4 regions of the Paenibacillus sp. FSL M7-0656 genome follow, and region 1 is predicted to be linked to each of the others. Evidence: riboswitches for the same ligand, from Rfam matches in the RefSeq annotation. Region 1 holds a riboswitch; each other region holds the start of a gene.

Region 1 (3,162 bases):
CAATTATGATTTTTCCAATTTAAAATTGGATTTGACAACCATGTAGTACAGCTCTATGATATCCCTTAAAATGGTAGAACCATTCACTACATAAGGAGGTTTTTGATTGTGAGTTTTCAAAAGCGCATTGACCACGTCGGCATTGCCGTTCGTGATCTGGAGACCACGCTGCGTTTCTACACGGAGATCGTTGGTCTTGAATTGAAAGACCGGGTGACCCATACCAACGGTATCATTCAGCTCGCCTTCCTTGGCTTCAATGGAAGTAATGAGACTGAGATTGAGTTAATTCAAGGATACAGCGACAAGCTGCCTTCTGAAGGTACGGTGCACCATTTTGCGATCCACGTGGATGATCTTGATTCTGAGTACAAACGCATTCAAGCCACCGAAGCCGAATTTATCGACGGAGAGATTATCACACTGCCTAACGGTTACCGCTATTTCTTCATCTATGGACCTGAAAAGGAATGGATTGAGTTCTTCCAGCGCTAAGAATTGGAGCTGATTTCATGAACATTTTAATTACTGGCGCAGGCGGAAAAATTGGACGTGACTTGTCCCAACACTTGTCAGAGACATTTCACCTGCGACTAACGGATTTGAATATCGACAGACTGCATACGTATCAAGGGACAGGCCATGAGATCATGACACTGGATGTGACAGACCCCGAAGCCTGTCAGCATGCTTGCGAAGGCATGGATGTGGTTGTACATCTGGCGGGAGATCCTTCCCCGCATGCCGGATTTTATGAATCGTTGTTGGACATCAATATCAAAGGCACATTTAATGTATTCCGTGCAGCCAAGGACCAAGGTGTACGAAGAGTCATTCTGGCAAGCAGTGCACAGACGATCGAGGGGTATCCCATTGATGCTCAGGTCTATCCGGACATGCCGACACGCCCACGGAATTTGTACGGGGTTAGCAAATGTTTTGGAGAATCGCTCGCTTCCTATTTTGCGTATACCGAAGGTTTACAAAGTGTAGCAATACGTATAGGTGCATATGATGATTTTCAACCGGACGGACCCGTGCTGGAGGCAAGGGATATGAGCGCGTATATTAGTCCGGCTGACTTGTGTGATTTGATGTTCAAAGCAATTACAACTACCGATCTGGAACCCTTCACCATACTGCATGGGATCTCGAATAATCGGTTTAAACGATTAAATCTGGAAACCACTCAGAAACAGGTAGGTTATGACCCAAAATCCGATGCTTTTGCACTCAGTCAGATTGCCTTATATGATTCCCCACGATAATTATTGAAAATAACACATCCAAACAGGCTGTTATACATATGTATAACGGCCTGTTTATAACTTATACGTGTCCCTATCCAGTTCATGACTGGACAGGTCCTACCCTCTGGCCTATAATTACACCTAGTAATGCCCGTAACTTCATAGTTTCCCAGGGGAGTCGGAATTGGCCGGCTGAGAGTGTATCCCACCAAGATACTAACCCTTAGACCTGATCTGGATCATGCCAGCGTAGGAATCGGAGTATATCGAAATGGCACAGCCCTATGGCTGAACGCCACCTCTCTAACGCCTGCACGCGTCCCGGAATACGGGGCGCTTTTTTAATGTTCTTTTATATAGCCAGAGAGCTAAAAAAAGTGACGTTATCCAGATCTCAACTGGTATAAATCAGTCGATTTATGCAAGATGATTGGATATGAAGCCAAGGAGTACCCCGTGCCAACCGGCCGGACATACCGAAGGAGAGAACCACAGATGAAATGGCGTAAAACGATGGGATTGTTGCTCTTATGCGTGCTTATGGTGACTGTAGCCGCATGTGGTGGCAAAGAAGCTGCCCCAGCTGGGCAGAACGGCAACACAAATACGGAAAGCAGCAACGAAGGTGACACTGCCGCCCTGAAAGATATTAAAGTGGTGCTCGACTGGACACCAAATACGAATCATACAGGCCTGTATGCAGCTGTAGATCAAGGTTTTTATAAAGCCGAAGGCTTGAACGTGGAGATTGTACAACCAGGTGCCGGTGGCGCAGATACAATGGTTGCCTCCAATGAAGTGCCTTTTGGCGTAAGTTATCAGGAGAGTGTAACTCAAGCCCGCACACAGGGTGTTCCATTGGTCTCCATCGCAGCAGTTATTCAGCATAATACATCTGGTTTCGCTGCTCCGGCGGATCGGAATATCAAGTCACCGAAAGATTTTGAAGGTAAAACTTATGGCGGTTGGGGTTCCCCAGTCGAAGAAGCCGTGATGCAATCCATTATGGAAGGCGACGGAGCCGATGTATCCAAAGTGAAAAACATTAACATGGGTGACGCCGACTTTTTCACCGCAGTGAAACGAGACATTGATTTTGCATGGATTTTCTACGCTTGGACGGGTATTGAAGCCGAACTGCGCGGGGAACCGATCGACATGTTATATGTGAAGGATTATTCAGATGCATTGGATTACTACACGCCTGTCCTCGTAACAAACGAGCAAACGATCCAAAACGACCCTGAGTTGGTGAAAGCATTCCTGAAAGCCACCTCCGAAGGGTATCAATACGCAATTGATCATCCCGAAGACGTAGCCAACATTCTGATCAAGGCCGTACCGGATCTGGACAAAGACCTCGTACTGGCAAGCCAGAAATGGCTCAGTCCGAAATACACGGATGACGCCCCGCGCTGGGGTGAGCAAAAACAGGAAGTGTGGCAGAACTACACCGACTGGATGTTTAGCAAAAAACTGCTTGATGAACAGATCGATGTGAGCAAAGCATATACAAACGAGTTTTTACCCCAATAAAATTTCTCATATAAAACGAACTTAAATTTTACACGAGGACGGAGAGGACAGAAATAACGTGAAAAAGCGAAGCGGTCGCCTTTATCACCGGATTTTCCCTTTAGAGAAAGGGAATCAAAAAAATCTGGGGATAACAGCGATTGGAAGGTTATTCTGTCGTCGAAGTGGCAAGTGTAACAGTCATTAGTTCATTTTATATATCACGAAAGGAGCCGTGATCTCTCATGGCAAGCACACTACTTAGTATTCAGGTTATCCCGAAAACGCCAAATGGCGAGAACTCTTATCCTTACGTTGATCGCGCCATTGAAGTTATTCAGCAATCCGGCCTAAAATATCAGGTGAACGCGCTCGACACAACGATGGAAGGTGAACT
Region 2 (3,162 bases), 3.5 Mb from region 1:
TCCACACGATTCAATCTGTCTTCAATCTCCATCCGTTGACCATTAACGATGATATTCACTGCACCACTCCCTTTCTGTTCAATCGCTCAGGGCTCAGCGCCTCAATTCCGAGTTCTTCTGAGCTTTTGCCAGCGAGCAACTCAGCGATAAGCCTGCCTGTTATCGCACTAAGCAAGATACCGTTGCGGTAATGTCCAAAGGCGGCAAACAACCCGGGAATACTCTTGCAAGCACCTATATAAGGCAGTCCATCGGGAGTTGCCGGTCTTACGCCTGCCCACGCTCGTATAAATTGTGCTTCCTTCATCCCAGGCACCCAGTGGGTAGCCGCTGTTAGCAGCTTCTGAACACCCTGTACAGAAACGTTCAAATCCGTTCTGCCTGGCAGACTGGTTGCCCCAAGCCAAACCTCTCCATTGGCTTTGGGAACAATATAGATATCCTCTGCATACACCGTTCTATCAGGTCTGTACCCTGCATGTTCATCTGAGAACTGAACCGCGGCTATTTCACCTTTTACCGACCACACAGGCAAGCTCAGATTCACATGTCTCATCAACTCTTCACTCTGTAATCCAGCCGCTATAATGACATGTTTGCATTTCATCTCACCGATCGATGTGGTGATCCCCTGCACACCGTGTTCGTTTGCTTGCACACGTATATCCTGTATGTCCTCCATAACCCGTGCTCCCAATGCTTGAGCGGATTCAGCATATGCCTTCGTTAGATGGACAGGAAGAATCTCACTCTCGTAAGGTCTGTAGTAGGCTCCATACGTATCTCTGTTAAGCCATGATGCCTCCTGTTGCACAACGGAACGGTCCCACCACACCTCATCAGCAGAAGCAGACAACGCAGACTTCCGATTGTCCTTATAACTACTTAATTCACTGTATGAACGAAAAGGAGTTAGGAATCCGTGGCGTTGCAGACCAGTCTCTACCTCACTGAGTGTAGCCATTAGCACCTGTTGCTCGATAAGTAACTGCCTGCTCTGCCTGGCAAGCTTAGCCATCAAAGGATGAGCAAAATCCTCACTGACTGCTGCCAGCATCCCAGCCGCTGCGCAAGAAGTCCCTCCTGCAATCGCCGAACGCTCCAGTAACAGCACATCCTGTCCACGGGAAGCAAGCTCATACGCAATGGCACATCCAACAACGCCTCCGCCTACAATAATCGTTTCTGCATAAATCTTATCCGGTCTATCAGTAATGATCTTTTTCATCCTCTCATCTCCTTGATTCAGCGGCTCAAACTTTCTGTAGCAACGATAGCCTGCCTAAATGATTCAGCGGCTCGATCCGGGGAATCGCTCGCCCATACATTCGAAATCACAGCGACTCCCTGTGAGCCTGCAGAGCGAATAGCGTGAATGTTTCCCGGTTCGATGCCCCCAATCGCCATGACAGGAATGGAGACACCAGAGCACACTTCAGCCAGAGCATATAATCCTCTTGGTTCAAGATCAGGCTTACTGTTGGTTGAGTAGACATGCCCGAAGAAAAGGTAATCGGCTCCCCGTTCTTCAGCGATTTTTGCCTCATCGATTGAATGAACAGATACACCCAGACGAATTCGCTGGACATTGCTTATAACAGCAGGGTTGTAGTTACGTATAGCCTCTTGCCCCCAATGTACACCGCCATAGATGTCATTCTGTGGTGGCAGTTCTGAACCATTGATAACGATGCGACAAGACGGAACGCCAACACCACGCAGACTTTCAGCCCAACCGATCTTTTGTTGCCACGAGAGTTGTTTCTCTCGTATATGGATGTAGTCCACCCATGGCCAAACGTCCTTTGCAACTTTTACAAAAGATGCTTGATTCCCTACACCCGTAGATACAACATGCAGTTCAAATGATCCGTGTACACGTTCATGAGAAATTACCGTACTTTTCATCTCCTTCCATGCGTGAATGCTATGAAAACACAAAAAAGCCACTCCCGTAGGGGAGTGGCTGCGTATTAATTATAGGACCAGATGACTGACTGATACATACAGTTCATTTCGTGCAATAAAGCTATAGACCTTATAGCCATAACGTTATACACGCAACTGCATGTTTCAATTTACTAAGCAAGACGGTTGAATTCTTTCGAATTGCCATTTGCTCACGTCATTCACTGAAACCCGCTCGCCACTTCCCTACGCTGGTATGATCCAGATCAGGTGCAAAGGGTCCGGAATCGCATTCTTCCATCTCAGCCACATCGTGCGGCCCCCCTAGTGTTCATATGAAGTTGTAGCCTATGTTACCATAGAAGGATTTTTTTGTCACCGTTCATTTCTATTAAGCGTTGCTTGAATTGTCTAGTTTTTCTCAGACCATTCTTCAACATTCCATGTTTTGGTAACCCAACCCTCGTAGAAATCAGGTTCATGAGATACCAGCAACACCGTTCCCTTGAATTCTTGCAAGGCACGCTGTAACTCAGCTTTAGCTGTGACATCCAAATGGTTCGTCGGCTCATCGAATAGAATCCAGTTGCTTTCACGCATCAAGAGTTTGCATAGACGAACCTTGGCTTGCTCTCCACCACTCAGCATGTTAAGCGGACGGGTAATGTGCTCATTTTTCAACCCGCAGCGAGCGAGATGACCCCGGACTTCATTTTGGGTCAAATGTGAAAACTCATTCCACACATCCTCAATCGGCGTGATATTCCCAGCACGAACTTCCTGCTCAAAATAGGCCGTTTCGAGATAATCTCCCAAGAAAGTCTTTCCACTGAGTGGAGATATTTTTCCCAGGATGGTTTTCAGCAGTGTTGATTTACCCACACCATTACAACCTACGATGGCAATTTTTTCACCACGTTCAATTGTCATTGTCATTTTAGGCAGCAAAGGATACGTATATCCAATTTCAAAATCAATGCCCTCAAAGACCGTTTTGCTGCTCGCGCGGGCATCCTTGAATTTGAACGTTGGTTTGGCCGCTTCATCTGGACGATCAATACGTTCAATTCTGTCCAGTTGCTTCTCCCGGCTCTTCGCTCGACCAGAAGTTGAAGCACGTGCCTTGTTACGCTGAATGAAATCTTCCTGTTTCTTGATGTACTCTTGCTGTTTCTCGTACGCATCAATATGCTGGGCTTTATTCATATCAGCCATCTCAAGGAACTTGTTATAGTTCGCTGCATATCGCGTTAA
Region 3 (3,162 bases), 3.1 Mb from region 1:
GATTACCGCTTAAAGCATGCGAAGCGAACAAACCATGTGGAAATAGTAAACTTCGAACAGGATAAGAATATTGGGAACACTCTCAAGGAAATGACCAAAGGCGGCGCCGATGTTGTCATTGATGCGGTAGGAATGGACGGCAAGATGAGCGATCTTGAATTTCTAGCCAGCGGTATGAAACTGCAAGGCGGCACCATGAGCGCATTTATCATTGCATCTCAGGCTGTTCGCAAAGGTGGCACCATTCAAGTCACTGGGGTATACGGCGGACGTTATAACGGATTCCCGCTCGGTGATATCATGCAGCGAAACGTGAATATCCGTTCCGGACAAGCTCCGGTCATTCACTACATGCCATACATGTACGAGTTGGTTACGTCTGGCAAAGTGGACCCTGGCGACATTGTTACGCACGTCATTCCGCTCAGCGAGGCCAAACGGGGCTATGAAGTGTTCGATACAAAAACGGACGATTGCATTAAAGTCATCTTAAAGCCTTAAATATGAATAGATACATGGGAGGACAATCTGAATGGATTCCACTTACGCTTTGCATGAGATGCTCGAGGTGCATGAAATAGCTGCGTTCAAGACGGTTTGTATGACTAAATCCAAGACCATGCAAGCTCTGGTAACCGACCCGGAGCTCAAGCAAATTTTGCAACAAGATGCGATATTATCACAACAGCAACTTCAGGAGCTCGGTGAAGTGCTGTCTAAAGCGACTGTATAGGAGATAAAAAATGAACCCAATATTAGAACATATGACTGGTCTTAATACGTTGACCGATGACGTAATCGCAATGGATTTTTTGATGAACGCCAAGAGCAGTGTCAGAAACTACGCCATGGCTGTGACCGAATGTGCCACCCCCGAAATCAAACAAATTTTGATGAAACAGCTCGATGAAGCGATAGACTCTCATGAAAAGATATCAAATTACATGGTGCAGCATGGCTTATACCACCCTTACCATATTGCAGAGCAAATTCAGCTCGATCTGAAAAACATTCAGACTGCTATGAACATTCCGTCCTGACACCCTTTTTGATTTTAGCCAGAGACTTCAGAGAACAAAATGTTCCTATGTCAAGAATTTCAACAATAATAAAAGGCGGATACACTCCGCCCTTTTTTCGGTATCATCACGAAACACGCTTATACAAGCGTTCCTTTACTTAATTTCCATCCTGAGACTGTTTTATGGACGCTGCTCTCAACTTTAATTGACTACAGTGAACTTAAGGCTCCAGCCTCCATGACATCTCCCAAAAATCAAGTTCAAAGCGACTGCACATCACGAAAATATCTTCCATCCGTTGGTACGTTCCCTCGCTACAGCCTTCTAATAGCTTATCAGTTAACGTCACTAGGGATTGATTGTTGCTGTTGTATTCAGAGGAAGCATATCCTGTGATCCACTCTCCGTAAAAAGGATGCTCAGCTGCACCTGGCTTTTGGGCAAGGACTTGACCAATCTCTGCATAGCTCCATGAGCAGGCCAGAATGGATACAAGTACTTCTGCTATGCCACCCGCATGGGAAACAGAGAGCATATAGTTAGTATAGGCTGCATTTTTCAGGGCAGGTTTTACCTGGAAAACATGATCCTCTGTAATTCCTAATCGCTCCATATAAGAACGATGAATTTTCATTTCACCATTCAGGATGTTATCTACGTTTTCACTAAAAAACTGCATCAATTTGGGGTCGTGCGACTTGACAATACCTAGTGCAAATACGCGGGCATAATCGAACAGGTACAAGTAGTCTTGTAGCAAATAATAACGAAATTGTTCAACCGGTAAGGTACCATCTCCGATTCCTTTAACAAAGGGATGCTCGAGACATTCCTTCCACACGGGCTGTGCGGCCTGATATAGTCTCTCTGAAATAGTCAACATATGTTCCTCCAATTCATAATGTACGTATTTAAAAACAAAAAAACGAAACATCCATAGGATGTTTCGCAGACAAATACACTAAAACAAGGGGGTTCGCATGAGCTACCCAAGTACAGCGTTTCATCGTTGCATCCCTACGTTGGCATTATCCAAATCAGGTAAGGTCGGTTTAACACCCTCTCAGCCGGTTAAGGCTCCCTCGCAAACGGTTGTATGTAGTTGATTACTTTCTTATCCGCATAAAAGAAAAAATAACATCTATTTAGTATATCAAGGGCTGTTAAATATAGTCAAGGCAGATTGTATCGCCCTCATCAGCTTGAGTGACGTATGTAAACGATGAAAACCATCACAACAATGGTTGAGTTTTAGCCACTGTTATGATGGTTTCTATTCTTGCAACTACTGCCGATGGTTTAATGCCCGAGTTTGTTCTTTCCCACAAAAGTGAGTATTCCGTACTGGGAAGTGTTTCTCCAGCTCTCATTGGTCGTATCATTCCATTTAGCTACGCTCTGCTTACCTCCGCCCTGGTTGTCGTTAATTTGAAGCTCGAAGCCGAGAACATTTCCTGTTTTGGGCGTCAATGATTGTAAATGAATTCTGGCTTCTACGAGGTATCCTTTATTCGTTTTCTTCACAGCACTTACAAGGCGTCCGGGTGAGGCACCGCCTGCAAAGGTTCCTACATTGTCTGCACTGATTCTGAACTGGGCATCATCATATTGAAAATACGGTGTGCGCTGGTGATTCTCGTCCAGGAAAATCTCAACCGAATCCTGATCCCATGGGTTGATGCTATCTGTGATGATGTTTGGATCAGTGACGTCGATCAGCAGGTATAGATATTCACCTGACCACATTGCGCGAGCCACTGCCTCTGCACCTTCGCTTTGGTTCAACCGGTTTACTTCAAACGGTGCAACCTTATTCCATGATGTGTCTTTCTTCCCATCAATCTGAACAATCCCTTGTACAGCTTGTGCAGATTTGGGCATAGGGGCAAGCTGAATCACGCCGTATTTGCTTGTATCCTGTTCCTGAGATTGTGTTCGATCATTCCAGTACAGTGGATTATAAGGTTGTGTCCCACTTATACCGCCATCAGTCACACGGATATCCAATCCGGCTTCATATTCTGATCCGACTTGGATACCACCCCACGGAATGGACAATTCAACCTGATATCCGGTTTTGGTCTCGCGTACACGATATGAACGCTGCTCCACGCCCTCAGCTTTGCCCGACCGCTTAATG
Region 4 (3,162 bases), 240 kb from region 1:
TCTGTATAAAATATGGACCACACACAGTCACAAAGCTAATTCTGATAAAGGCTGAGTACGGTTAAGAATACATACATGACATAACACTAAAAAAAGCCGTTCTTCTCTGCAATGACAGAGAGAAACGGCTTTATCTCTATTTCAGACTGCCCAGCTTGCGCTGTACCGGCGCCTAGGAGCGTGTCCGATATTCCTCGGCCTTTTCCTGCATCCCGGCAGCTACAGCCTCATTCTCGGACAATTCTTTATCCGCGGCAAAGGCACGAATGTCCTGCGTAATGCGCATACTACAGAACTTCGGTCCGCACATGGAGCAGAAATGAGCTTCTTTGGCCCCTTCTGCTGGCAGCGTCTCATCATGGTAGGATAGCGCACGTTCCGGGTCCAGTGACAGGTTGAACTGGTCACGCCAACGGAACTCGAACCGCGCTTTGGACAATGCGTCATCGCGGCGCTGAGCACGTGGATGTCCCTTCGCCAGATCGGCGGCGTGGGCCGCGATCTTGTAGGCGATGACCCCTTCCCGCACATCATCCTTGTTGGGCAGGCCCAAATGTTCTTTTGGCGTAACATAACAGAGCATCGACGTGCCGAACCAGCCAATCATGGCTGCCCCAATGGCGGATGTGATGTGATCATATCCTGGCGCAATGTCGGTCGTTAGCGGCCCAAGTGTGTAGAACGGTGCTTCTTTACAGATCTCCATCTGCAAGTCCACATTCTCCTTGATCTTATGCATCGGCACATGACCCGGGCCTTCGATCATCACCTGCACATCATGCTTCCATGCGATCTGCGTCAGTTCCCCAAGCGTGGCCAGTTCCGCCATCTGAGCTTCGTCATTCGCATCGTAGATACTGCCTGGACGAAGTCCATCTCCCAGCGAAAACGCTACATCATACCTTTTCATAATCTCGCAGATTTCTTCAAAATGGGTATACAAAAAATTCTCCTGATGATGCGCCAGACACCATGCTGCCATAATGGAACCGCCCCGAGACACAATGCCTGTCATTCGCTTGGCGGTCATGGGGATATAACGCAGCAGTACACCTGCATGAATCGTAAAGTAGTCCACGCCCTGCTCTGCCTGCTCAATGAGTGTGTCACGGTACAACTCCCAGGTCAGCGCTTCCGCTTCGCCATTCACCTTCTCCAGCGCCTGATACAGCGGCACCGTACCAATCGGCACAGGTGAATTACGGATGATCCATTCCCGGGTGGTATGAATGTTTTTGCCTGTGGACAGATCCATCACCGTATCCGATCCCCATCGTACCGCCCAAGTCATCTTCTCGACCTCTTCCTCAATGGAGGAAGATACGGCAGAGTTACCTATGTTGGCATTGATCTTCACGTGAAAATGACGACCGATCAACATCGGCTCACTCTCCGGGTGATTGATGTTGGATGGCAGAATGGCCCGTCCACTCGCCAGCTCCTGTCTCACAAATTCCGGCTCCACGCCTTCACGAATGGCGGCGAATTCCATCTCAGCCGTAATGACTCCCTGTCTCGCGTAGTGCATCTGAGTCACACAGCGTCCTGTCTGTGCTCGTAGCGGTTTTCCACGCAATCCAGGGTACTCTTCGGCTCCAGCTCTCTTTCCCCCGGGCTTCAGTCCGTTATCCTCCGGTTTAACCATACGGCCCTGATAAGCTTCAACATCGCCGCGCTCTGTGATCCAACGAGTGCGCAGGGCTGGCAGACCTGCGCGGATATCCGCATGAAATTCGGGATCGGTCATGGGGCCGCTCGTATCGTAGACACGCAGCGGTTCGTTATGCTCCACCCCTTGGGGAGTATTCGTGTCATGAAGGGCTATCTCACGTTCCGGTACAGCAATGTCCGGCCGTGAGCCCTGAATGTAGACTTTGCGGCTACCCGGAAAGGGCTGAACCCGTCCGGCCGCCCCTGTTTCTTTTTCCACCTGCTGATCGTTATGTTCCTGTTCCATCGCTTGTTGTCCCGTTTGATTTCCTGTACTCATGTTCGCTTGTCTCCTCCTCAGTGTTCGTCGCTTGTTTGGTTGGGATCGTCATTAGCTCACTTACGTACCTGTCCCAAATCATGCGCAATGCAGAGAAGAAAGAGCGATCCTACACCAGACCAGGGGAGACACTTTTCATGTACAGTTAACAACAGACGGAGGCTGCCACAGATCATCGATCTATAAGACTTCCCTCCTCATCCAAGCCCACTTCCGCAGGTTAGTGAAAAAGAAGCCCATAGAGTCCGCACTATATCGCCCGTTCCCTGTATATAAAAAAGCCGGTCCCCGAAGGAACCGACTTTTATGTCCATCACCAATAATGCACCTTTATGCAGCTCCTTAACGGAGCCCTACAAGGGTCACATCATGTGGTGGTTGTGGTCATATCGCCGATTACTTCCCTACGCTGGTATGATCCAGATCAGGTGCAAAGGGTCCGGAATCTCATGCGATTCCGTCTCAGTCCGGACAATTCGGACTCCCCCAGTAACGTTAATAAGTTGCGGCTTACATAAGCCGCTGTTCATATTCAATGAAGCTGGCCCCGTTGGGCCGTCCATTACAGAGTAGCGCAACCGGAACATAAAAACAACCTTTATATTCCAAATAATCAAACTCTATTGGAGAAAAAACTTACCTCAACATCAGGATAACATGAGCCCCATTTGCGTAGCAGCATCCTTCAACACAGGTGCGTATTCATGCAATGTCTCCTGCGAGAGTCGACTGACAGGTCCTGAGACCGAGAGCGCAGCTGCAATATTGCCTCTGCGATCCATAATCGGTACAGATACCGCGGCAGCTCCCGGCTCACGTTCCTCATAACTCGTCGCATATCCGTTATCCCGGATATCTCCCATTTGCGCCAAATACACTGCCGGATCAATAAACACCGGCCATTCAGGCCCGTTCATCAGTTCTTCACGATCCTCGTCCGTGGCAAACGCCATCAGGACTTTGCTGGAAGCGCCCACAGACAGCGGCAGTCTAACACCAACGGGGGCAACTCGGCGAATCGCCTGATCACTTTGCACAGCCTGAATCCGAATCCGTTCACTGCCATCACGCAGGTACAGACTCACGGTCTCCCCCAATCGATCTCTCAGTCGCTCCATCGCAGGCAACAGCAGAATAGCGGGATCATCACTGCGGGACATATGAGCTGACAG

The links. A riboswitch is a leader RNA that binds a small molecule or an ion and turns the genes downstream of it on or off. The one in region 1 is predicted to bind thiamine pyrophosphate.
Region 2: it holds a riboswitch for thiamine pyrophosphate, as region 1 does, so the genes downstream of both, MHI01_RS00940 (thiamine phosphate synthase) here and MHI01_RS16360 (ABC transporter substrate-binding protein) in region 1, are expected to answer to the same signal.
Region 3: it holds a riboswitch for thiamine pyrophosphate, as region 1 does, so the genes downstream of both, tenA (thiaminase II) here and MHI01_RS16360 (ABC transporter substrate-binding protein) in region 1, are expected to answer to the same signal.
Region 4: it holds a riboswitch for thiamine pyrophosphate, as region 1 does, so the genes downstream of both, thiC (phosphomethylpyrimidine synthase ThiC) here and MHI01_RS16360 (ABC transporter substrate-binding protein) in region 1, are expected to answer to the same signal.

Annotation. Positions count from the first base shown of each region.
Region 1 covers NZ_JBBOOT010000001.1:3,714,038-3,717,199, forward strand. Annotated here, with positions in the region: gene MHI01_RS16350 (VOC family protein) at 109-495, shown strand; gene MHI01_RS16355 (NAD-dependent epimerase/dehydratase family protein) at 513-1,268, shown strand; TPP riboswitch at 1,412-1,524, shown strand; gene MHI01_RS16360 (ABC transporter substrate-binding protein) at 1,746-2,786, shown strand; gene MHI01_RS16365 (thiamine-binding protein) at 3,011-3,162, shown strand, end outside.
Region 2 covers NZ_JBBOOT010000001.1:226,876-230,037, reverse strand. Annotated here, with positions in the region: gene thiS (sulfur carrier protein ThiS) at 1-59, opposite strand, end outside; gene thiO (glycine oxidase ThiO) at 56-1,228, opposite strand; gene MHI01_RS00940 (thiamine phosphate synthase) at 1,246-1,908, opposite strand; TPP riboswitch at 2,135-2,244, opposite strand; gene MHI01_RS00935 (ABC-F family ATP-binding cassette domain-containing protein) at 2,320-3,162, opposite strand, start outside.
Region 3 covers NZ_JBBOOT010000001.1:586,503-589,664, forward strand. Annotated here, with positions in the region: gene MHI01_RS02560 (zinc-dependent alcohol dehydrogenase) at 1-501, shown strand, start outside; gene MHI01_RS02565 (hypothetical protein) at 533-733, shown strand; gene MHI01_RS02570 (spore coat protein) at 744-1,040, shown strand; gene tenA (thiaminase II) at 1,243-1,905, opposite strand; TPP riboswitch at 2,019-2,116, opposite strand; gene MHI01_RS02580 (endo-1,4-beta-xylanase) at 2,322-3,162, opposite strand, start outside.
Region 4 covers NZ_JBBOOT010000001.1:3,469,257-3,472,418, forward strand. Annotated here, with positions in the region: gene thiC (phosphomethylpyrimidine synthase ThiC) at 173-1,957, opposite strand; TPP riboswitch at 2,375-2,488, opposite strand; gene MHI01_RS15280 (IclR family transcriptional regulator) at 2,638-3,162, opposite strand, start outside.